2 regions of the Clostridium sp. JN-9 genome follow, and region 1 is predicted to be linked to the other one. Evidence: a T-box and tRNA genes for the amino acid it is inferred to sense, from the RefSeq annotation. Region 1 holds a T-box; the other holds one or more tRNA genes.

The links. A T-box is a leader RNA that pairs with one kind of tRNA and senses whether it is charged. The one in region 1 lies ahead of argS (arginine--tRNA ligase), so its partner is inferred to be a tRNA-Arg.
Region 2: it has a tRNA-Arg gene. The T-box ahead of argS (arginine--tRNA ligase) is inferred to sense a tRNA for this amino acid. The anticodon was not compared.

The regions. Positions count from the first base shown of each region.
Region 1 is NZ_CP035280.1:1,813,549-1,825,294, forward strand. Features, by position in the region: gene EQM05_RS08710 (ribonuclease H-like domain-containing protein) at 1-477, opposite strand, end outside; gene EQM05_RS08715 (transposase) at 684-2,066, shown strand; gene argS (arginine--tRNA ligase) at 2,131-3,822, opposite strand; T-box leader at 3,895-4,130, opposite strand; gene EQM05_RS08725 (Nramp family divalent metal transporter) at 4,216-5,436, opposite strand; gene EQM05_RS08730 (NUDIX domain-containing protein) at 5,541-5,957, opposite strand; gene EQM05_RS08735 (DegV family protein) at 6,042-6,935, opposite strand; gene EQM05_RS08740 (PadR family transcriptional regulator) at 6,961-7,413, opposite strand; gene EQM05_RS08745 (DegV family protein) at 7,417-8,271, opposite strand; gene EQM05_RS08750 (hypothetical protein) at 8,446-8,856, opposite strand; gene EQM05_RS08755 (hypothetical protein) at 9,624-10,178, opposite strand; partial or broken gene EQM05_RS16170 (IS1595 family transposase) at 10,301-10,516, opposite strand; gene EQM05_RS08765 (CAP domain-containing protein) at 10,939-11,475, opposite strand.
Region 2 is NZ_CP035280.1:668,424-680,169, forward strand. Features, by position in the region: gene gatB (Asp-tRNA(Asn)/Glu-tRNA(Gln) amidotransferase subunit GatB) at 1-81, shown strand, start outside; gene EQM05_RS03155 (hypothetical protein) at 106-309, opposite strand; gene EQM05_RS03160 (hypothetical protein) at 496-969, shown strand; gene EQM05_RS03165 (ABC transporter substrate-binding protein) at 1,058-2,644, shown strand; gene EQM05_RS03170 (hydroxymyristoyl-ACP dehydratase) at 2,662-2,820, opposite strand; gene EQM05_RS03175 (hypothetical protein) at 2,980-4,398, opposite strand; gene EQM05_RS03180 (AIR synthase family protein) at 4,491-5,480, shown strand; gene rph (ribonuclease PH) at 5,541-6,290, shown strand; gene EQM05_RS03190 (XTP/dITP diphosphatase) at 6,287-6,892, shown strand; gene EQM05_RS03195 (metallophosphoesterase) at 6,896-7,366, shown strand; tRNA gene EQM05_RS03200 (tRNA-Pro) at 7,465-7,540, shown strand; tRNA gene EQM05_RS03205 (tRNA-Gly) at 7,712-7,785, shown strand; tRNA gene EQM05_RS03210 (tRNA-Arg) at 7,809-7,885, shown strand; tRNA gene EQM05_RS03215 (tRNA-His) at 7,891-7,966, shown strand; tRNA gene EQM05_RS03220 (tRNA-Gln) at 7,970-8,044, shown strand; tRNA gene EQM05_RS03225 (tRNA-Lys) at 8,047-8,122, shown strand; tRNA gene EQM05_RS03230 (tRNA-Leu) at 8,219-8,302, shown strand; tRNA gene EQM05_RS03235 (tRNA-Gly) at 8,478-8,552, shown strand; tRNA gene EQM05_RS03240 (tRNA-Gly) at 8,567-8,640, shown strand; tRNA gene EQM05_RS03245 (tRNA-Arg) at 8,664-8,740, shown strand; tRNA gene EQM05_RS03250 (tRNA-Lys) at 8,744-8,819, shown strand; tRNA gene EQM05_RS03255 (tRNA-Pro) at 8,836-8,911, shown strand; tRNA gene EQM05_RS03260 (tRNA-Gly) at 9,044-9,117, shown strand; tRNA gene EQM05_RS03265 (tRNA-Arg) at 9,141-9,217, shown strand; tRNA gene EQM05_RS03270 (tRNA-Lys) at 9,221-9,296, shown strand; tRNA gene EQM05_RS03275 (tRNA-Lys) at 9,329-9,404, shown strand; tRNA gene EQM05_RS03280 (tRNA-Gly) at 9,551-9,625, shown strand; tRNA gene EQM05_RS03285 (tRNA-Arg) at 9,658-9,734, shown strand; gene EQM05_RS16375 (viroplasmin family protein) at 9,962-11,413, shown strand; gene EQM05_RS15655 (hypothetical protein) at 11,634-11,746, shown strand, end outside.

The DNA.
Region 1 (11,746 bases):
TTCTATACTTTCTCCTCCGTCTATTTTATCCTCCCTGGAAATTCCAATATACTTTTCAATAGTTTTTAAATTACATCTTTCCAAACCTAACTGCTTATAATATGGCCTTATCATCCTATACAGATCAATATGATTCTGGGGTTCTTTAAATGGTATCTGGTTCACCTTCATTCTCCTTTCTATAAAAGGAGCATCAAATGCTATGCCATTATAAGAACACCATGTATTAAATCCAAGAAGATCCTTTGAAAAATCAATTAAAACTTTACTTTCATCAGATATACTTTCCGAGAAATACTGTTTAATGATAAAATTATTTTTCTCATTAAAATATCCCAAAGATATAAGTATAATATAATCTTTATCTTTATTAAAACCAGTAGTTTCAATATCAAAGAAGGCTACTTTATTCATCATAAGTTTTTTGTACTTTGAGTCTTCAACCTTTACTCTATCACTAAATTGCATTAAATCCATAGTATAGCCTCCAAAATAAATACAAGTCTTTTATTATTATACTCTAAATAGATTTCAAAGTAAATCAGCTATTAATTCCAGCTTCAATAAGTAATATGAAAATTTCTAAAAATAAGTACTATAATATTTAGCTTTTAAAAATGATTTTAAGATCTTTTATAGAATTATATATATAGACTAATGATAATTAAAAGGAGATAGTTTGTATGTTACAATTAAGCAAAAACGATAAAGATAAGGTGTTGGAAGCTATAAAAGAAGGTAGGATTGATGCTGCTGACGTAAGTTTCCCTAATCTTATAGATACAATAGTATTAAAAATGAAAAATATAGGACTTATAGATAAATTGGCTGAAAGTTTTAAAGATAAAAGAAAACAAAATAAGCATATTCCATTTCATATACTTATTGCGTTAGCAATTACAGCAAAGATGAAACTTAAAACCAGCCTGACAGATGTCGCCTTTGCTGTGACTGATGGTGAGTTATTATCTGAACTAGGATGGAATATGTGGGATACCAATAAAAACCTTGAAGAAGGGTTATTCGCCGAAGGCGTTATGAGAAATTTAATTCAAAAATATGATGCTGAGGAATTTATAGAGTCTTATAACAATTATGTCCAAAATGTAGTTATGCCATCTCTTAACATAGCTCCATCTATACATATTCTTGATTGCACTAAAATACATGTGAATTTAGATAATGTAAATTATGAGAATTCTGAAACTATAAAAGATGATGGAAAGGTGCTTCGTGGTTATAAAATGGGAACATTAAGAGGTCTTATGGATGATTCCGGAATTATAGAAGAGATAGTTTTTGATTCTATAAAGCCTCATGATTTAGAACTTTGTAGAAATATGATTTTAAAAAGTAAATGTTTAAAAAGTGGAGATATTCTCATAAATGACAGGGGATTTATTTCTCGTGATGTTATTAATATTTTGAAGCTTGAAAAGCAAGTGGATACATATGTACCTGCAAAAAAGAACATGACAATATACCAAGAAGCTGTAAAAATAGCAATCTCCGAAGACAAGTGGCAAAAACACCCTAACAAGAAAAGGAAAACTCAAGAAATACACCTGGTTAAGGATCTAGGTATGATGTGGCAAAGTAATACACCAGATAAAGATGTTGACTTGTGTGCCTGTGTCGTTCATGATAAAAAAGATAATGAATACTATGTATTTTTAACCACAGACACAAATAAAACTGCAAAACAAATAATAAATACTTATGAACTAAGACCAGAAATTGAAGAAGACTATAGACAAATAAAAGACTTTTGGAAATTAGAAGATTTTAAGAGTACAAAATATAATTTTATAACTTTTCATATAGTTATGACACTCATTGGCTACATGTATTTTCAACTATTCAAAAACATGGAGGAGGGAAATAAGTATTCAGGCAAGTCCCTCCCTGTAATTATTAAGAATTATAAAGAAGATAAGCAAAAGTCAGTTATAATATATTCTGGTCAATATTTTGGCGTATTTTCCTTTATTGAATTTATTCAATTGTATGCTGGCTGCTCCGCAGAGGTAAGGAAACTTCTTGATCCAACCTTGGCTTTAGTATAGCAGGGTTGGAGGGCTACGCCCAAATTACGAATTGAAGTAATTCCAGATAATTGAATTAAAAACATTACATTTTCTCTACTACATCTATTCCAATTAAGTATAGAGCATTTTTTATAACTGTACATGCGGCTTCAACTAGTTTTAATCTTGCATCTTTGGTTGCAGTGTCTTCAGTGTTTAAAATATTACATGAATTATAAAATTTATTAAATGCCTTAGCAACTTCTATTACATATCTTGTAACAATTGAAGGTTCAAGTTTATCAATGGACAGATCTATTGAATTTTTAAAACCTGCCAAAAGTTTTACTAACTCGAATTCCTCCTTTGAATTTAATTTTGAGTAATCTGGCTGACCTTCTATATTATCTGCCTTTCTCAATATGCTTTTCCCTCTGGCATAGCTATATTGAACGTATGGTCCTGTTTCTCCTTCAAAACTTAAAATTTCATCCCAGTCAAATACAATATCTCTTTCTCTGTTATTTCTCAGATAAGCAAATATCATTGCTCCTACTCCAACTTTTTTAGCAACGGTTTCTTTGTCCTCTAAATCAGGGCTTTTCTCATTTATTATTTCACGTATCTTTTCTATAGACTGATTTAATAAATCCTCTAAGAATATAACGTCTCCTTTTCTTGTGGACAGCTTTTTATCTGTAAATCTTACTAAGCCAAAGCCAATGTGTATGCAGTCATCTGCCCAGTCATATCCCATTAATTTAAGTACCTTAAAAAATTGCTTAAAATGAAGTGATTGATCCATACCAACCACATATATGCTCTTATAAAAGTTATATGTTTTTTTTCTATATATAGCTGCTGCCAGATCTCTTGTAGCATATATTGTTGCACCATCTGCTTTTTTTATTATACATGGCGGCATATTATAATCATCAAGCATTACTACTTTAGCTCCGTTACTTTCAACTAATAAGCCCTTCTTATCAATTTCTTCTACAACTGCATCCATCTTATCATTATAAAAGCTTTCGCCAGTATAATAATCAAAATCAACACCTAATAAATCATATATCCTTTTAAATTCAACTAAGCTTAAATCCCTGAATTTTTTCCATAATGTTACTTCCTCTTCGCATCCATCTTCCAGCTTTTTAAAATAACCCCTGGCCTCATCGTTAAGGCTGGGATCTTTTTCTGCTTCTTCATGGAATTTTACATAAATTCTTAATGATTCTTTTATAGGATCCTTTTTTAAAGCTTCATCATTTGACCATCTTTTATAGGCTGAAATTAGTTTTCCAAATTGTGTTCCCCAGTCACCTAGATGATTTATTCCAATGCTGTGGTACCCCTCGAAATTTAATATTTTATATAGAGAATTTCCAATGGCAGTAGTAAATAAATGACCTACATGGAATGGCTTTGCAATGTTAGGTGATGAATAATCAATAGTAATATTTCTGCCCTGGCCGTCATTTGATGATCCATATTTATCACCCTGACTTAATACTTTTTCAATTGTATCTTTAGAGAATAAAGATTTATCCATAAAAAAATTAAGATAAGGCCCAAGATTCTCCACTTTTTCAAAGCCATCTTTATTTATTTTTTCACTTAAATCTTTAGCAATGGCATTAGGTGATTTCTTAAATACTTTTGCCAGCTGAAAACATGGAAATGCATAATCTCCCATATCTGCTCTAGGCGGTACTTCTATTAATTCCTCTATAGTCTTTAAATCTAAATCCACATTTTCTTTAATTCTTTCTGATATTATTTTTTTATAATCCATAAATACACCTCCAAATAAAATGTTGTAATTTTAACATAACTTAAATATAAAAAACCCGTCTCTTATATATTAATAAGAGACGGGAAATATCCGCGGTACCACTCTACTTGATTCATAAACTAAATACATTATATAAATCCAGCTTTAAACTTTAACGCAGTTAACGGTTCATATATGCTTTTAACAGCTTTCTTAATGAACTTCTCAAAGGCTCTTTTCCAGAATATTTATTCTACAGGCTCTCACCATCCCTGCTCGCTGAACACAGAAAATAATATAAACTGTACTGTCCTTATCAATGAATATTTCATATATTATCTGATTATATATTTTTTATTATAATATGTCAATATGCAGCTGTTAAATACTTCCTTTAACTGTATCTAGTAGACTTTAGTAATTAAATCCTAAGAAATTAGCAAATAATAATAAATTCAGTATTATTACAATTGCTGCAGTAACTATTAATAAAATCTTATCCAGCTTAGTATTTACAAATTCACCCATAACCTTTTTTGATGAAGTTAAAAATATCTGAAGTATAATTGTTATGGGCAGCTGTATACTTAATATCATTTGAGATATTACTAATCCATTAAATGGATTTGAAATAAATAATATTATTATACCTGCAGCTAATATTGTAATTAGTACACCATAACTTGTATGCTTATCATGAATATCATATGGTTCTTTATATATCCCTGCAAAAATACTTCCTCCTGCCATACCTGCTGTAATGCTAGAAGAAATTCCTGAAAATAATAGTGCAACAGCAAAAACAACTGCAGAAGAACTGCCTATAAGAGGTATCAGCATTTGCTGAGCCTGATTTAGTTCAGTTACTTTAATTCCATGGCTGTTGAATGTGGCAGCAGCTACAATTATCATTGCACTGTTAATAGCCCAGCCTATAATCATTGAAAGTAATGTATCTAAGAACTCATATTTTAATTGATGCTTTATGATTTTTTTATCTTTCAAATTCCACTGCCTGCTTTGAATAACTTCTGAATGGAGAAAGAGATTATGAGGCATTACAACTGCACCTAGAACACTCATAATAATTGGCAATGAACCTGAGGGGATGGATGGTTTAACCCAGCCAATTGCTGCTTCCTTCCATGTAACATTAACCATGGCTAATTCGAAAATGAAAGAAGCTCCTATAATTGATACGAAACCTATAATCCACTTTTCAAGTTTTTTATATGAATTAGTAAATAGCATCCATAAGATTACAACTACCATTATAATTGCACCTATTTTTATAGGTAAGTGAAATAACATATTTAATGCTATGGCACCTCCTAATAACTCTGCCAGAGCTGTTGACACGGATGCAGCTAATGCAGTGAAAAGCACAAATTTTGAAACTTTATTATTCATAAATATGCTTGCTGCTTCAGAAAGGCAATAACCAGTAGTTATTCCAAGGTGTGCTGCATTATGCTGCAGTATAATAAGCATTATTGTTGATAATGTAACCATCCATAGCAGCTTATAGCCATAATCACTTCCAGCAGAAACATTTGATGCCCAATTTCCAGGGTCAATAAATCCAACAGCAACTAAAAATCCAGGACCAATATATTTTATAAAGTCCAAAGCCATAAAATCCGGCTTTTGTTTATCGTTAAAAAATTTTTTTATGTTCACATTTCATCATTCCTTTACAATACCGTTATTCTGCAAAAAAGATGCAATATACATTGCATCTAAATATTATTGCTGATTAAAAAATTATTTGCTTTATATAAAACTTTTTTTAGATTTTCAAATTTTAATTTGTCATATGCATCATTAAAACACATCCATGCATAACCTTTCAATTCTTCAAACTGGCAGCAAATATCAAATGAGTCTGCCTTGGCTAAAAACAAAACTACAGTTTTTTTTATATCTTTGCCTATATTATAACTGACTTCTTCCCTGAAATTATCTATAAAGCTAACTTTAAGGCCGGTTTCTTCATATATTTCACGGGCAGCTGTTTCATATTCATTTTCATTTAATTCCATATGTCCTTTTGGAAATCCCCAAAAGTTGCTTCTGGTGCTTTGTATTATTAAAAATTCAGTTTTTGATTTATTTTTAATAAAAATCACTGCTCCGCAAGATTTTTCATCCTCCATAAAAATGCCTCCTTATATAAGGTAACATGAATATGCTATATAATTAGTATACTTTAAAAACAATGATTTTACAATTTTTTTAACCTAAAGCTGCTCAATTATATGGTGCTGTCTTTCCTTCCCAATGAAGAATACTGCTATTGCTCCAGATCCTCCGTAGGTACCAACAACTGGTCCTATGTCACTTATTATAAAATCTTTTACATTGATGCTGCTTTCAATTCTTTCTTTAAGTCTAATTGCTTCATCAAGGCAGTTACCATGGCTTATAAATATTGTCTGCTCCTCAGGGTTAATAATTCTTTCTACTACTATTTCATAAATTTTATCAATAGCTTTTTTTCTTCCTCTGACTTTTAAAACTGGTATTACTCTGCCTTCATGATTTAAAGTTAAAATAGGTTTTATGTGGAGAACCATTCCAAACATTGCTGCAGTGGAGGATATTCTTCCCCCTCTTTTTACATAGATCAAATCATCAACTGTCATGTATGTGTTAAGATGCTGCTTATTTCCTTCAAAATAATTAATAATTTCTTCCATGGACTTTCCTGATTCTTTAAGATCTATTGCTTTTACTACGCACAATCCTAATCCTAAGGATGCAGTTAAAACATCTAAAATATATATATTTGCTTTTTTATTTTCTTCCAGCACCATTTGTCTTGCCATGTTTGCACTGTTTATTGTGCCGCTGAGGCCTGATGAAACACATAAATAAAGAATATCTTTATTTTCATTAATAAGCCTTGTAAATAATGTGTAGAAAGCATCTGTACTAGGCTGAGATGTTTTGGGAATAATACCTCTTTCCATACCATCATAAAAATCTTTAAAGCTTAAGCTTTTCCCAAAGTCATCAATATATTCTTTCTCATGAAAAATACATGTTAAATTTACAATATTTATTTTTTTTTCATTCACATAGCTTATTGGTAAATCACAGCAGGAATCGGTTACTATTTCAAATTCTCTCATTTTAAATTCCTTTCTTAATAGAAATTTATTTTTTATATAAATCGTTGTATACTATTTCAAAAACCTGTAATGCTTCTTCAATTTTACCTTTTAGCATTTTTTTCTTATGATCTAATTCGGCTCTTCCTGCATCTGTTATGGTATAAATTTTTTGCATTTGCTTTTTTGTATCATCCCATTTTCCTGTTACAAATTTATTCTTTTCCAGCTTTTTTAAAATTGGGTATATCCCGCCTGTACTAGGAATCCATAAAGCATGAGTATGCTCTCCTATCTGGTGAGCTAAGTCATTGCCATTTGTAGCACCTAAACTTAAAATGTATAGTGCATATAATGGCAGAAGACCTTTTGTAAATACTTGTCCTACAGCCTCTTTTTCCTTTTTAACTTTTTTTAATTCAGCTAACTTTTTCTTATATTCTTCATACAGTCTTTTTTCTTCAGCTTTAGTGTCTAAATCAGAATCAAATTTTGCCATATGTTAGTCCGGCTCCTCAACCAATACCAAGCCAATGAGACCAGGACCGCTGTGAACCCCTGAAACAGGACTTATACATCCGCCCCAGGTTGATGAGATTACATTTGTTTTTTCTTTAATTTGCATGTATACCTTTTTGGCTTCTTCTTCACCATTACCATGCATTACATAAATGGAACATTTATTTTTACTTAAAATTTCCTCTCCAATGCTTACAAGTCTGTTAAGTGCTTGTTTTTTCCCTCTTACTTTGTCATATGTGAAATATTTTCCGTCTTTGCTATCTATGGAGATAATTGGTTTTATATTTAATAATTCTGCAATTGTTCCTGAAACTTTACCAATTCTTCCTCCCTTTTTTAGATATTCTAAAGTTCCAACTACAAAAAACAAATGTATTCTTTTCTTTATTGAAGGAATTGCTTCTATAATCTCATCGAAGCTTTTTCCTTTTTCAGCAAGCTTTGCACATTCAACAACTAAAGCTCCTTCGCCAACAGAAATAGACTGAGAATCACAAATAAATGTCCTTAAATTTGGGTGGTTTTCACTGACAACTTGAATACCGTTATAAATACCAGATAACCCTGTAGATAGAACAATTGCAATAACCTCTTTGCACCCTTTTTCTTCGATTTCATGAAACATTTCTTCCATATCATCCATGGAAGGCATTGATGAAGTAGGTATTTCAGTTGCTAAATTATTGTATACTTCTTCTGGTGTTATTTCGAATTTATCCCTATATTCCCTGTCCTTATATATTATCCTGAATGGTAGTACATTTATGTTGTATTGTTTTATTATTTCTTCCGGCAAATCACAGGTTGTATCAGTAATTATAGCTATATTACTCAAATTATTATCCTCCCTTAATTTATTAATTTTATTATATCACTATTGATACATATATCAATAGTGATATATAGCACTATTGATATTGTTATAATATTATATTAACCATTTTATTAATGATTATTAAAAAAGAGCCCTGCATCAGCAGTTTTAACTGCTAATGCAGGGCTCCTTATTTTACGTTCTATATTTGAATTGAAATGAGCATTTAGGACATGTGACAACTATATTTCCCTTATGCTTTGGCAACCTTAACTTTTGTGTACAATGGGGACATCTTGTTATTTTGAAGTCTTTTCTTTGCGATAAATTTGATATCAGCTGTTTAATTGAGTTATTAAATCTGTAAAAAAGCCTTTTTTGTTTAACCCTGGAGAACCAATATTGGATGTTCCTGCAAAAGTTTTCAAAATTCATTTCCTCCTGAGTTCTTTTAATAATGTTTTTAGACTGTGTTCTCCAAAATGCATATATAACAATTGGCAGACCTATAAATGCACCGTATCTATATAAACAAAATAGTAAACCTATTGCTATTAATATTTTTGATAATTTATCCCACCCATATACACTTTCTGATCTATTCATTTGACTAAAATGCTCCCTTCTTTTAATTACTACACAAAGTACATATCGCATGCTACAATTAATAATCTTATAATTATATTACCATAAAAATATTATAGGAATTATTAATGTTTTTTTAATAATTTTTTAATAATTATTGGCAGCATTTTTTATATAGGAATAAAAGGATCAGCTTATTCTTTAAATGTAAAAATTTATATTATGTAACATATTATTAATGTATGCATATATTAAAGTAGACAAGCTATTACTCTCCCAGGTAATTATATTAAAAGGAGTGATAATATAATGAGCCATAAACGTAATTGTTGTTGTTGTACTACTAATTCCCGATGCAGTCAAGGATCTAACATCTGGTGTATTTTAATTATACTTGGAATACTTTGTTGCAGGGGAAGATAGTAGTAACTCAGTCTTGTATATATAAAGGGGCTGTCGCATTAGCAGTTAAAACTGCTGATGCAAGGCTCATTTTTTATTGAAGGCTGAAACTAAAGATTAAAGATTAAAGAACAAATAATGTTGATTTTCTTACAGAAAATCTTAAAATTCAATTTGCTGAGTGAATCATGCGTTTTAAGAACCAAGGATGGCTCTAATTTCAGTTTAACTAATAGAGTTAAAAAAGGATTTGAAAAATCCAGAGCCGATAGGCTGCCCCTTAAAACCCAAAGATTAAAGTCTGTTCTTTAATCTTTCCTGCTTTAGATATATGGCTCTTTTATTAAATAGTGTTGATAAAGTAACAAATTCCCGTTAGGGACAAGTCAATTAAAACTGACTTCAGCATTCCTCATATTTATATATGTATTTTGAATATTAATTTTACTTATTGCTTCTATAAATTTACTTATTGTAGATGAAATATTATTAGAATTAGAACTCTTTAAGAATTTGAATAAGTTTAAATAATTATTTAAATATTTCGTTGCTACTCCTCTAAAACGGTATATCCATTCCATGCAGTCACATCTATATTTTACTGCTTCAGAGCTATTATCAAGGAATTTATTAATCTCCCTTATTTTCTTTCTTTTAAAGAACATGGCAAAAAAGCTTTTCGGTCTTGAGACTGCCTGCTTATTTTTATTTAATATTTTTCCAATATAATTTTCCATATCCATTGCATTCATACGTCCTGTGCCAACTGCTCTGGAATAAATATTTTTATGTGAATCCAGTGCTGTAATAACGCAGACTTTATTATTGCTGATATTAATGTAACTTACGCTTTGATCATGAACTCTCTTTTCATCATGTTCAATGCCTTTCTGTCCCTTCCGGGAGAATTTTAAGAAAAAATTTTCAATAATAGATTTCAAAGTAAATCAGCTATTTAAGCTTCTCAAAAAACTGTAGAAGCATCAGTATTTTTGCTCGCTTAAATAGCGATTTACTAAATGAAATTATAAAGCTCAAACTTTCCCTGCATTTTATTTTGTTTAACCATTTTTAAAGCAGAGAGCAGCTTGTGCCTCCAGTAAAATAGTGTTACATAAGAAACGCCAATTTCCCGGGCTGCCGCCTTAAGGGATAAGCCCTCAATGGTACACTTAATGAATGCCTCCCATTTTTCAGGGAAATGAGTCCTTGCAATTGGCGTGTTTGTAAAATCATTAAAGGTTTTTTTGCAGCTTTTGCATATATATCTTTGTTTATCATTGTATTTTCCGTATAGCACTGTATGGGTGCAGCCACAGTATGGGCATTTTCTTTCAGAATCATGTCTTAATGAAGCAAAATAAGATAATATATTTATATCAGTACATTTTTTATTCTCCATAGTAATCCAATCCCTTCAGTAATATGTAGGTATTTTAATTATTACCATTAGAGGATTGTCCTATTCACATCAACATTATTATTTAAAAGAGCCATAGGTGTCTATAGAAAGTAAATATCTAAACACCGTAGCAATCCCAAAAATCTTTGAGGATTGGATATTTTGTGACAGCCACGGTGAAGATATTTATTACTTTCTATATAGTTAACAGTATCGGAGAGGAATAGAGCTACACCAAAAAAATTAAAAATAAATACCAAAATATATTGCATGTAAATTAATTAGTGCGACAGCCCCTATTATGGTTTTATGAACATTTGAGTCCAGTAATATCCGTTTGAATATCCAACACCTATTTCAGAAAAGTCAGGATTTAATATATTACTTCTATGACCTGCTGAATTCATCCAGCTATTCATGACTTGTTCAGCAGTTGTCTGTCCCATAGCAATATTTTCACCTGCAGCAGTAAATGATATTCCAAAGTTCCTTATCATTACAAAAGGGCTGCCAAAGGTGGGAGATGTATGTGAAAAATATTTTTTATCTCTCATATCCTGAGATTTATATCTTGCCACTCTTGAAAGCTGCCAGTTAGATCTTAATGGAGCAATTCCTCTTTTCTGTCTTTCTGCATTTACAAGTTTTATTACATTGTTCTCAATATTTTTAATTTCCCTAATATCAGGTATCTTTAATACAGACCCGGTATAGATTAATGCAGGGTCAGAAATCTGCGGATTGAGCATTACTAATTCTGATATACCTGTTTCATTTGCCTGTGCAATTTTCCACAAGCTGTCGCCGCTTTTTACCACATAATTATAAGTAGGCATAGTTTCTGCACTTACATTGAAACTAAAGCCTATTAATATTAAACATAAAATTAAAAAAACATTAAATTTTTTAAACATAGCTCCTCCTTGTTTTATATAATTGTTCAAATATATTTTGCCCGAATTTAATACAAACATTTTAGGAGGTTTGTGGAAAGCAAGGAAAAACCATATATTTTAATTAATCTGTCACATGAAATTAACAATACAGTAATGATTTTGCCATATTTCTGTCACATAACTCTATTATTATTTAACTATGTAGAAACTA
Region 2 (11,746 bases), 1.1 Mb from region 1:
CTTGTAATGAAGGAAACAAAAGGAAAAGCTAACCCTAAAATAGTTAATAAATTAGTTAATGAAGAGATAAATAAAAGATAAAAAGAAGGCCTTATGGTCTTCTTTTTAAATATCTTTATTATTATCATCATCTTTTTTATCATCATTTTTCTTTCCTAACATATAAACATTCTGAGTAAGTTTCTCCATTAGGTAATTTTTGTATTTTAATTGATTTAATATCTGATTTAAGGATATAAAACCCCAAATTAAAACAAGGATAATGGTGCACATTGTAATTATACCTAAAATTTCAATAGCTAACAGCATGTAAACTAACCTCCAAAACATTTACAATTATTTCATTAAATATTATAACACATAATTTACTGGTAAAATGATATTAATTTAAATTATTATATGTTTAATTTTAAGCTTTTATTTTATATATTGAAATAAGTTATATAAAGGTTTTCCCACATATACTATAGTAGACACATTTTTGGAGGTAATTAAGTGAATTTTATTGACACTCTATATTTAAAAATAAGAAGTAAGGAAATTGTAAAAGCAAAAAGTAAGCTAAAGAAATTAACGGTTAACACTATTACCGACAGTATTACTAAAAGTTGCTGGAAAAACAATATTCAATATGATATTATTTTAAAAAATTCAGAGGAACTTTTAATCAGGCTGGAAGGAAGAGGTAAAGTATGGTTACTGAAATATGATAAAAAAGCCATGATCTTTTATGATGAATTTGATAGATTTTTAAATTACATGGATATCTATAAAGCTGAAAATGGCATTTACATTACAATAGGTGTTTTTGAACCAAAAATAATAAAAAGCTGCCACCATATTTTCTTAAATGATGTAAGGTTAATAGATAACGTTAAATTTATAAAGGAACAGCTTGGATATTGTAAAAAATGTGAGGAAGTATTTAAATATGGAAAGCTAAATTTTTATTCTTATCTGCCGAATTAAAATATTATTTATTATGTTTATTTTAGTCATAAATGTCAATAATTAAACATAAAAGATAAACTATATTGCATTTATGGAGATAACATTTATGAAAAAGCTTTTATGTATTTTATTAATTTTATGTCTTTGCGGCTTAAATGGATGTGTTGAAAAAAAGAAAGCAGTAATAAGCAATGATAATTATGACAATTCCATAATTTATAATATTGGTAAAATACCAGATAGCCTTTTCTCTTTAGATAATAAAACGGACAGCAGTATTCTGCCTGCTCTTTTTCAGGGGCTTGTTAAATATGATAGTAATAATAATATAGAAGGGGCTCTGGCTGAGAAATATATTATTAGTGATGATAAATTAACTTATAAATTTATCATTAGAAGTGATGCTAAATGGAGCGATGGAAGCAAAATAACAGCAAATGATTTTGTTAACTTTTTTAAGGAATATATAAAAAGAAATATTGATAATAATGATAATTTAGATTGTATCTTTGGAGTAAAGGAATATAGAACATCCCAAAACAGCTTTAGTAATGCTGCAATTAATGCAGTGGATGAAAATACATTTCAGATAAGATTAAATTATCCTTGTGATTATCTGTTAAGTATGCTTACTTTACCAGAATATACTTTAAGGAATATTGACACTAATCTGGATAAATGGAAGGATAATTATAAGCAGATAAAATATTCAGGCCCATATATAATTAAATCTATTGATTCTAAGGGCAATATAAATTTAGATAAAAATAACTGCTACTGGCATAAGGATAATGTAATAAACAGCAATTTGGTTTTTTCTACAATAGATAATGATGAAGCTGCCTTTGCAAATCTCATTACCGGGAAAATAAATGTCTTAAGGGATCCTCCAATAAATCAAATTGGAGATTTAAAATCAAATGACAGTATAAACTTTTTAAAGGGAAACACTATAGCAGCTTTAGCATTTAATTTAAACAGAAAACCTAGTGACAGCAGTAATATATATACATTGAATAATGATTTCAGAAGTGCTGTATCCTTATATTTAGACAGAGGTACAATATGCAGTGACATATTAAAAAATAAATATGATCCCTCAGTTAATTATCTAAACTATAACGATAATGCCTCACTAAATAAAGCATATTTTCAAAAGAAAAGTTCTAGTGATAAGGCAGATGAATTAATTGAAAAAATTAAATTACCTAAGGGGCATACATTTGATTTAATATATGTGGACTCTATAGAAAATAAATTATTATGTGATACTGTGATTTCTCAAATTAATAATGACAAGCTGAATTTAAATATACATGCAGCAGCCTGCAATGAGGAAGAATACAAACAAAGAATAACTACTGGGAAATATGATATGGCACTTATAGAAATTCATAAGGATTTTGATTCTCCAATATCATTATTAAAAAAGTGGGAAAAGAATTCGCCATTTAACAGCTTTGGATATAATAATGAAAAGTTTAATAATATTATGGTAAAATTGAATTTTGAAAAAAATGATAATATAAAAAGTCAGTATATTCATGATGGAGAAGATATACTAATGAATGAACTCCCATTTATACCTGTAGGTATTAAAAGAAATATTTTGTGTAGTAAGAATAATATAAATGGTTTATTTATTAATAAAAATGAAAACTTAATTTTTGAAGGAGCCTATATTACGAAATAAAAAGAAAACAGCTGCTTTTATTGGCTGTTTTCTTTATTTTTGTATTGCCTTTTAGGAGAAAAATATGCACAATCATTACTTATACCACAAATCAATGATCCAGGGATAATGTGATTTAAGGTGCATTTGCCGTTTTCCTCAAATTCACATTTATTTGAGCAATTGATGTTCATCATAATAAATACCTCCCAAATTACAAATACAAATATTTAAGAGTATATCTACTATCTTAACCTAAGTTCTGCTATGATATGTCTATTAATTGTTTCTAAAGTTGTAAATAGAAAGAAACAGCATCAAATATGAATTTTAAAAACATACTTGATGCATAAATGCTAAGTAATTTTATTCAATTCATCATTATCCTTTCGTATATTTCCCTTAGGCTTTAAACAGAATAAAATTAAAAATACACACAATAAGTATCTATTTGTATCAAAGGTAAGCTTTCCCTGTTTAAAAATCTGCTTTTTAGAATTATATACAATGGATTTTAGTAAAATAGGGGCAGCTTCAGCACTTTCCGGAGTAGGAATAGTAGCCATCCTATAATTTATTTCATCTAATAGGTCTTTTGAATTTAATGAAAGATTTAAATATCTTTCAGCCATGCTGGCAGTTGGTGCTTCAGGCCAGCTTGGAGCTAATCCTGAATTTACTACCATGTTTTTATATACATCCATAATAATATTATCATTGTCTGCTTTGTTTTCCCCATCTGAGAAATAAAAACACAAAGATAAAATATATAAAATTACTTCTGTACAGTAATATTCCATATCGTTCTTATTGGGATTCTTAACAAAAATGCTGTGCTCATCATCGTAAATATCTAAAATTTTAGAAGCCATATTATTAGCAAAATTATCAAATTTCAATATACCAAAGTTCTTATAAAACAGCCTGCAGTTTATATAAGTTAATAAATCAGATTCCATATTTTTTGAATCAAGGACTAATGGATTGTATCTGCTTAATAATAAATCCATAACATCTAAAATCAATGCTCTGTTTTCTGTATCATTGCAGTAATTAAAATATATATTTAATCCCAGGCATATTTTAGAAAGCTCATCTGTAGAAACTGTATATATTTCCTCCTTAAAATTCATAATCATATTAAGTATATCTTTAGAAAATACTCTATAACTTTGACTAATGCTATCATTTAGCATAATTGAATACCTATAATAGGCATCCATCATAAGAATATGGTCTGAAAACCTAAATTTTTCATTTTTATTTTCCAATTTGGTTTCATCAAATAATTCATCACTTGAATCTACCTTATCGGTGAAAACACCTTCTGGTGTTCTTAAGTTAGCAGCATAAAATTCCAGTTGTTTTCTGGCTAAACCTTTGTATAATCTACCTAAATTGTATTTTTCGGAATCTATACCCTTAAAGCCATCATAGTATTCAGCCATTTCCAGTATTGACAATGTCATTAAACTATTAGAAAAAATATTAAATTCTTTTTTAAATTTTTTATAGTTTAATGAAAGCACATTGTTTTCTAAATCAAGTTTGCAATTCCCCTTTTTATACACACATAAAAGTGGAGAATTTGATTTAAATATGTTAATATCAAATTTGGATGTACTTTTTAGTAAATCTTTTGTGGGAATTGTTAGTCCACATTTTGAATTTAGTACAAGATATTTTAATGATTCTTTTGAAAAGTAGAAAAGTTGATTTTCAATATTTTCTCTTTTTAAAGAATTCATCCTTAAAAATGGACCAATATATTTCAAAATATCCACCTACCATAAATTAATCCTTATATAAATAATATGACAAAAAAATTAAAATAGTGCTTGTACAATTCTATGAAAGGAAGATTTTTATGAAAAGCGGAAAATTAGATTGGGATATTTTAAAGAATATAATTGACAATTCAAGAGGAGCTGCACGAGAAGAGGTTAGAATCAGAAGCGGTATTGGTGAAGACTGCAGTGTGGTAAAGTTTGGTCAGTATGAATGTGTTTTATCTACAGATCCAATAACTGGAGCTCAATTAAATTCTGGAAAATTAGCAGTTAATATAAATTGTAATGATGTAGCCTCTTGCGGGGTTGAGCCTTTAGGTATCCTTGTAACAATATTGGCTCCTGAGAAAACAGAACTAAAGCAGATAAAAGATTTAATGACTGAAATAAGCAGTGAAGCAAAAAAGTTAAATGTGGAGATACTTGGGGGTCATACTGAGGTAACTGCTGCCGTTAATAAAATGATAATATCATGTACGGTAATAGGCAGAACACTTAGCGGAAAAGCTGTGGCTACCAGCGGGGCTGAGTGTGATGATGATATTATTGTTACAAAAGACCTATGCCTGGAGGGAACAAGTATAATTGCAAATGATTATACACATCTATTAAAAGATTTTTTAACTGAAAATGAAATAAATGAAGCAAAGAAATATATGGATAATATAAGTGTTTTAAAAGAAGGCAAATTATGCGGTGAATTTGGAGTTCACTCCATGCATGATATTACTGAGGGTGGAATATTAGGAGCCATCTGGGAGGTTGCAGAAGCCAGTAAAACAGGATTTGAAATTTTTACAGACTCAATTCCACTAACAGCAGTAAGCAGTAAGATATGCAATAGGTTTAATATTGATCCTCTTAGATTTATTTCCTCAGGAAGTATGCTTATTACTGCAGCACATGGAGAAAAGCTGATTAAAATTTTAAGAGAAAATGGAATTAAAGCCACTATTATTGGAAAAATTACAAAGGATAAAGGTATATTAGTTAATTCAGATAAAAAAGTTGAAGTTTCCCCGCCAGAAAGAGATGAATTATTTATTTTCAAGGAAAGATATAAATAAGCAATCTGCTAAACATAATGAAAGGAGAAATACTTATAAACAATAAGTATCAGGAAAGTTATGAGAATTGATGGAAGAAAGAATGATCAAATAAGAAATGTTAAGATTACAAGAAATTACACAAAATATGCAGAAGGTTCAGTTTTAGTAGAAAGCGGAGATACAAAAGTCATCTGTACTGCATCTATTGAGGAAAAGGTGCCTGTATTTTTAAAGGGAAAGGGAGAAGGCTGGATTACATGTGAATACAATATGCTTCCAAGAGCAACACAAGTAAGAAAACCACGTGATATCAGCAGAGGGAAAATAGATGGAAGAACCATGGAGATCCAAAGACTCATAGGAAGAGCATTAAGGTCTGTAGTGGATTTAAAAGCACTTGGCGAAAAAACCATATGGATTGACTGCGATGTAATTCAGGCAGATGGAGGGACAAGAACTGCTTCAATATCGGGGGCCTTCGTAGCACTTGTGGATGCAGTAAACAAAATGCATAAAAAATCTCCATTTAATATTTATCCTGTAAGAAATTTTGTAAGCGCTGTCAGTGTTGGTATTGTTAATAATGAGAAGCTTTTGGATCTTTGTTATGCAGAGGATTCAAATGCTATGGTGGATATGAATGTAGTATTAACTGATAAAAATGAGTTTATTGAAATACAGGGAACAGGAGAACAAAGGCCTTTTTCAAGACATGAGCTTAATGAACTGCTTGATTTGGCAGAAAAAGGAGCAAAACATATTATTGATGTTCAAAAGAACAGTTTAAAAATGGATTCATTATGGATAGGGACAGGTGATGAAAAATGAAGAGATTAGTAGTAGCCAGCAATAATCAGCATAAAATTGAGGAAATTAAGGCAATGCTTAGTAAGTACAATATATCTATAATTTCATTAAAGGAAGCAGGATTAGATATTGATGTAGAGGAAGATGGAAATACATTCATGGAAAATGCATATAAAAAGGCCTTTGAAATATCAAAAATACTAAAAGATGACATGATATTAGCAGATGATTCAGGATTAATGGTGGATGCATTAGGAGGAGCGCCTGGAATATATTCAGCCAGATTCAGCGGAGAACATGGAAATTATAAAAAGAATAATGAAAAATTAAAAGCTTTAATGCTTGGGAAACCAAAGGAGGAGAGAAAGGCTCAGTTTGTATGTGCTATGGTGTTAATAGCAGGTAAAAAACAAATAATTAAGGTACATGGAAGTATAAATGGATATATAATAGAAGAGGAAAAGGGACATAGTGGTTTTGGGTATGATCCATTATTCTATGTTCCTGAATATGGTCTCACATTTGCAGAGATGGATGCCTCATTTAAAAATAAAATAAGTCATAGAAGGAAAGCATTGGAAAAATTAGATAAGGAAATTAAGGGTATAATACAGGAGGAATAAAATTTGTTAATCGGGGTTATTAGTGATACTCACAGATATGTATGGATAATAGAGAATGCTGTTAAAAAACTAGGAAATATAGACTTGCTAATTCATTTAGGAGACAATGTTCAGGATGTGAAAGAAATAGCCAAATATTACACAGGACCAATATTAAATGTAAAGGGGAATTGTGACTTTTCTGTAGATACTCCTGGGGAAATAATTGAAGAAATTGCAGGAAAGAGATTTTTTATAACTCATGGTCACAGATATGATGTTAAGTCTGATATGTCAAGGTTAAAGTATAAAGCACTGGAAGTACAAGCAGATGTGGTTCTTTATGGACATACTCATATATCACAAATTGCATATGAAAATGGCATCTGGTTTATAAATCCAGGAAGTCCGGCTATTTCTCGGGATGGCTTTAATAGTGTGGCTTTAATAGATATTACAGATGGAAAAATCAATGCCAGTATTAAAGCAATATAGGCAGAAAATCAAAAAAGTTTAAATTAAGTATTGACGAATTTAAATATATCGTGTAGAATAATCTATGTTGTCGGGAGTTAACAAAGCTTCTGATTCATCGGGGTGTAGCGCAGATGGGAGCGCGCGTGGTTTGGGACCATGAGGTCGCAGGTTCAATCCCTGTCACCCCGACCAACTTATACAGTTAAGAGTTAACAGTTAAGAGTTGGAAGTTAAGAGTTAATAGTTGGAAGCCGACAGTTAAGAGTTATGAGTTAAAAGTTATTTGACAGTTAATAAAGTTTTTCTGCTTAGCAGAAAAACAACATAATTTGTTATTTAATCTTTAATCTTTATTTTAATTGTGCGGGTGTAGCTCAATGGTAGAGCGCTAGCCTTCCAAGCTAGTTACGAGGGTTCGATTCCCTTCACCCGCTCCAAATAACTTAGTAATAAGTTATCTGCGTCTTTAGCTCAGTTGGATAGAGCAACGGCCTTCTAAGCCGTGGGCCGGGGGTTCGAATCCCTTAAGACGCACCATTATGGTGAATGTAGTTCAGCTGGTAGAGCGCCAGATTGTGGTTCTGGTTGTCGAGGGTTCGAGTCCCTTCATTCACCCCATTTTGGGATGTCGCCAAGCGGTAAGGCACGGGACTTTGACTCCCGTATTCGTAGGTTCGAATCCTGCCACCCCAGCCAATGGTTTACTAGCTCAGTTGGTAGAGCACATGACTTTTAATCATGGTGTCCGGGGTTCGATTCCCCGGTAAGCCACCAAATATTTCAGTTATGAGTTGGAAGTTAAAAGTTAAGGGTAATTTAAATTTTCTGCTTAGCAGAAAAATAACATAGATTGTTATTTAATTAAAGTATGCAGGTGTGGCGGAATTGGCAGACGCACTAGACTTAGGATCTAGCGCCTACGGCGTGCAGGTTCAACTCCTGTCACCTGCACCAACTAATACAGTTAAAAGTTAAGAGTGGTAAGTTAAAAGTTAAAAGCTTATAGTTAAGAGTGGATATTTAACAGTTAAAGGTTGATAGTTGAAAGTAATTGAGGTTTTTCTGCATAGCAGAAAAACAACATAATTTGTTCTTTGTTATTTAATCTTTAATCTTTGTTTTTAATTGTGCGGGAGTGGCTCAGTGGTAGAGCGTCACCTTGCCAAGGTGAACGTCGCGGGTTCGAATCCCGTCTTCCGCTCCAATATACCGTGTTTTGCGGGTGTAGCTCAATGGTAGAGCGCTAGCCTTCCAAGCTAGTTACGAGGGTTCGATTCCCTTCACCCGCTCCAGATAACTTAATAATAAGCTGTTTGCGTCTTTAGCTCAGTTGGATAGAGCAACGGCCTTCTAAGCCGTGGGCCGGGGGTTCGAATCCCTTAAGACGCACCATATGCACCATTAGCTCAGTTGGTAGAGCACCTGACTCTTAATCAGGGTGCCCAGGGTTCGAGTCCCTGATGGTGCACCATTTTTTTATCTTTTTTCGGGGTGTAGCGCAGATGGGAGCGCGCGTGGTTTGGGACCATGAGGTCGCAGGTTCAATCCCTGTCACCCCGACCAACTTATACAGTTAAGAGTTAAGAGTTAACAGTTGGAAGTTAAGAGTTAATAGTTATTGAAGTTTTTCTGCTTAGCAGAAAAACAACATAAATTGTTCTTTGTTATTTATTCTTTAATCTTTATTTTAAATGTGCGGGTGTAGCTCAATGGTAGAGCGCTAGCCTTCCAAGCTAGTTACGAGGGTTCGATTCCCTTCACCCGCTCCATATAACTTAGTAATAAGCTGTTTGCGTCTTTAGCTCAGTTGGATAGAGCAACGGCCTTCTAAGCCGTGGGCCGGGGGTTCGAATCCCTTAAGACGCACCATATGCACCATTAGCTCAGTTGGTAGAGCACCTGACTCTTAATCAGGGTGCCCAGGGTTCGAGTCCCTGATGGTGCACCAGTAAAGTGAATATAAATTTATTCACTTTTAATGGTTTACTAGCTCAGTTGGTAGAGCACATGACTTTTAATCATGGTGTCCGGGGTTCGATTCCCCGGTAAGCCACCAGTATTTCAGTTAAGAGTTGAAAGTTAAGAGTTGAAAGTTAAGAGTTAAAAGTTGTAGGTTAAGAGCAATTAAAGTTTTTATGCTTAGCAGAAAAACAACATAATTTGTTCTTTGTTATTTATTCTTTAATATTTGTTTTTAGTTGTGCGGGAGTGGCTCAGTGGTAGAGCGTCACCTTGCCAAGGTGAACGTCGCGGGTTCGAATCCCGTCTTCCGCTCCAGTTTTAGTATGGCGCATGATAATATTTAATAAGCGCCCATAGCTCAGTTGGATAGAGTTACGGACTTCGAATCCGGAGGTCGCAGGTTCGACTCCTGTTGGGCGCACCAGAGTCGTTGATATAGCAAGCTTTACAGAAATGTAAAACTTGCTACTTTTATTTTTTCCCACACTTTTCTCTTGATTTAAACACAATAATTGATGATGCCATCTCATATGTTATGATATAATTACTATAAGAAAGTGTTGTTATTTACCAAATAGAGGAATTGCTTAATTATGTAAGCAAATTATTATTATAATAATGAGAAATCTGTAAATAACTTGAGGCGATTTGATGGCAAGTAATAAATTTTATGCAGTAAAAAAAGGAGTAGTTCCGGGCATATATGCAACTTGGGGAGAATGTCAGCAAAACATTAATGGCTTTTCTGGCGCCGTTTATAAAAAGTTTTCAACTAAAGAAGAAGCCGAGGAATTCATGAAGGCAGGAACTAAATTTAATATAATTGAAGATGAAAAAATAGAACGTGTTTATTCAAAATCAGAGGCTATTGCATATGTAGATGGAAGCTATGATGATCGTAAAAAAGAGTATGCATATGGTGCTGTTATATTTTTTGATGGTGGTCAAATGCAATTTGCAGAAAAGTTTTCAGATGAAAAAATGGTTAAAATGAGAAATGTAGCAGGAGAAATCGAAGGTGCAAAGCGCGCAATGAGGTTTTGTTTTGAAAATAAAATTAAAAGCATAGATATAGCATACGATTATGAAGGAATAGAAAAATGGTGTACTGGGGCATGGAAAACTAAAGAAGAAGGTACTAAAGAATATAAGAAATTTTATAATGTTATAGCAAAGTCAGTAGCTGTTAATTTTGTTAAGATAAAAGCACACAGTGGAAATAAATATAATGATTTGGCAGATGCTTTAGCAAAAGGCGCATTAGGGCTAAATACCACGGAGAATATTTGTATGTATGATAATGGGATTGCAGCTAATAAAATAAAATATGATAATTTGGTATCTATATTAGAATTATTACAGGAAGATTTTAAGGATTTTAAGAGGGGTAAAGAAACAGAAATACCTTATGGGATACAATTCGAGATATCCATACAAAATCCTACTAAGCAAAAATTAAAAATCAGCTACTATCAAAGTAAAAATAAGTTATGGATACAAGGGAAAAAAGAAGATTTATTTAATAGATTATCATCATACATAATTGAGTTATTAGAAGTTGATGAAATCCCTAAATTTTTAAATACTGTTCATAATTTAGATGTTGACAAGGACATAATAGAAAGTGAGTTTGAAAGTTATTTTCCTAATTCATATAACTTGATACCATGTGAGCTAAATAATTATTTGCACCAAGCTGTATATAACTTACATATAATGGGTAATGTGTATGCAGCAGACTTTTTAGCAGAACCAGCAATAAGATCATTAGAACCTGTATTAAAAATTGCTTTAAAAGATAATGGAATACCTATACGTAAAGATGGAAATGATTATGATAGCTTTTTTGTATTTGAAAGACAGGGGAATAGATATGTCTTGAAAGACGAATATAAAAAAGAAAGGCACTCAAAAGAGTTACTACATTATATAAGTGAATGCTATACATTTCTTAGAGAAAATAGACATACATTATTCCATTGGGATGACCCTACGGCATCAATTGATACAACTGGAATTTTAAGAACTACAGAGGAAGCTCAGACTTTAATAAAGAACTCAATTAAACTAATTGATACATATTATAAAATAAAAAATAATTAATATAAAGAAAGGTTTATTAGTATTGAATTTGATAGTGATATATCTTTAAAAGATATAAAAATGAATTTTGTAAATATAAAAAAGTTAATTTTATTAGATCTCATTTTGGAGTAAAGTGAATATTCTTAATAGACTTAAGAGCCTTTTAACAGTGCTCTTTTTTTTATGCATAAAAATGCCTTGTATTGGGAAATATAATACAGAAAGGAGATTGGTAATTGTGGGGAGTAATGATAAAGAAAAGAATAATTTACAAAGTTCATCAAAGACTTTAGAAAATACAGTGCTAGCTTATGGATATACAGGTTTGGGATTAAATATAATTGCAGATGG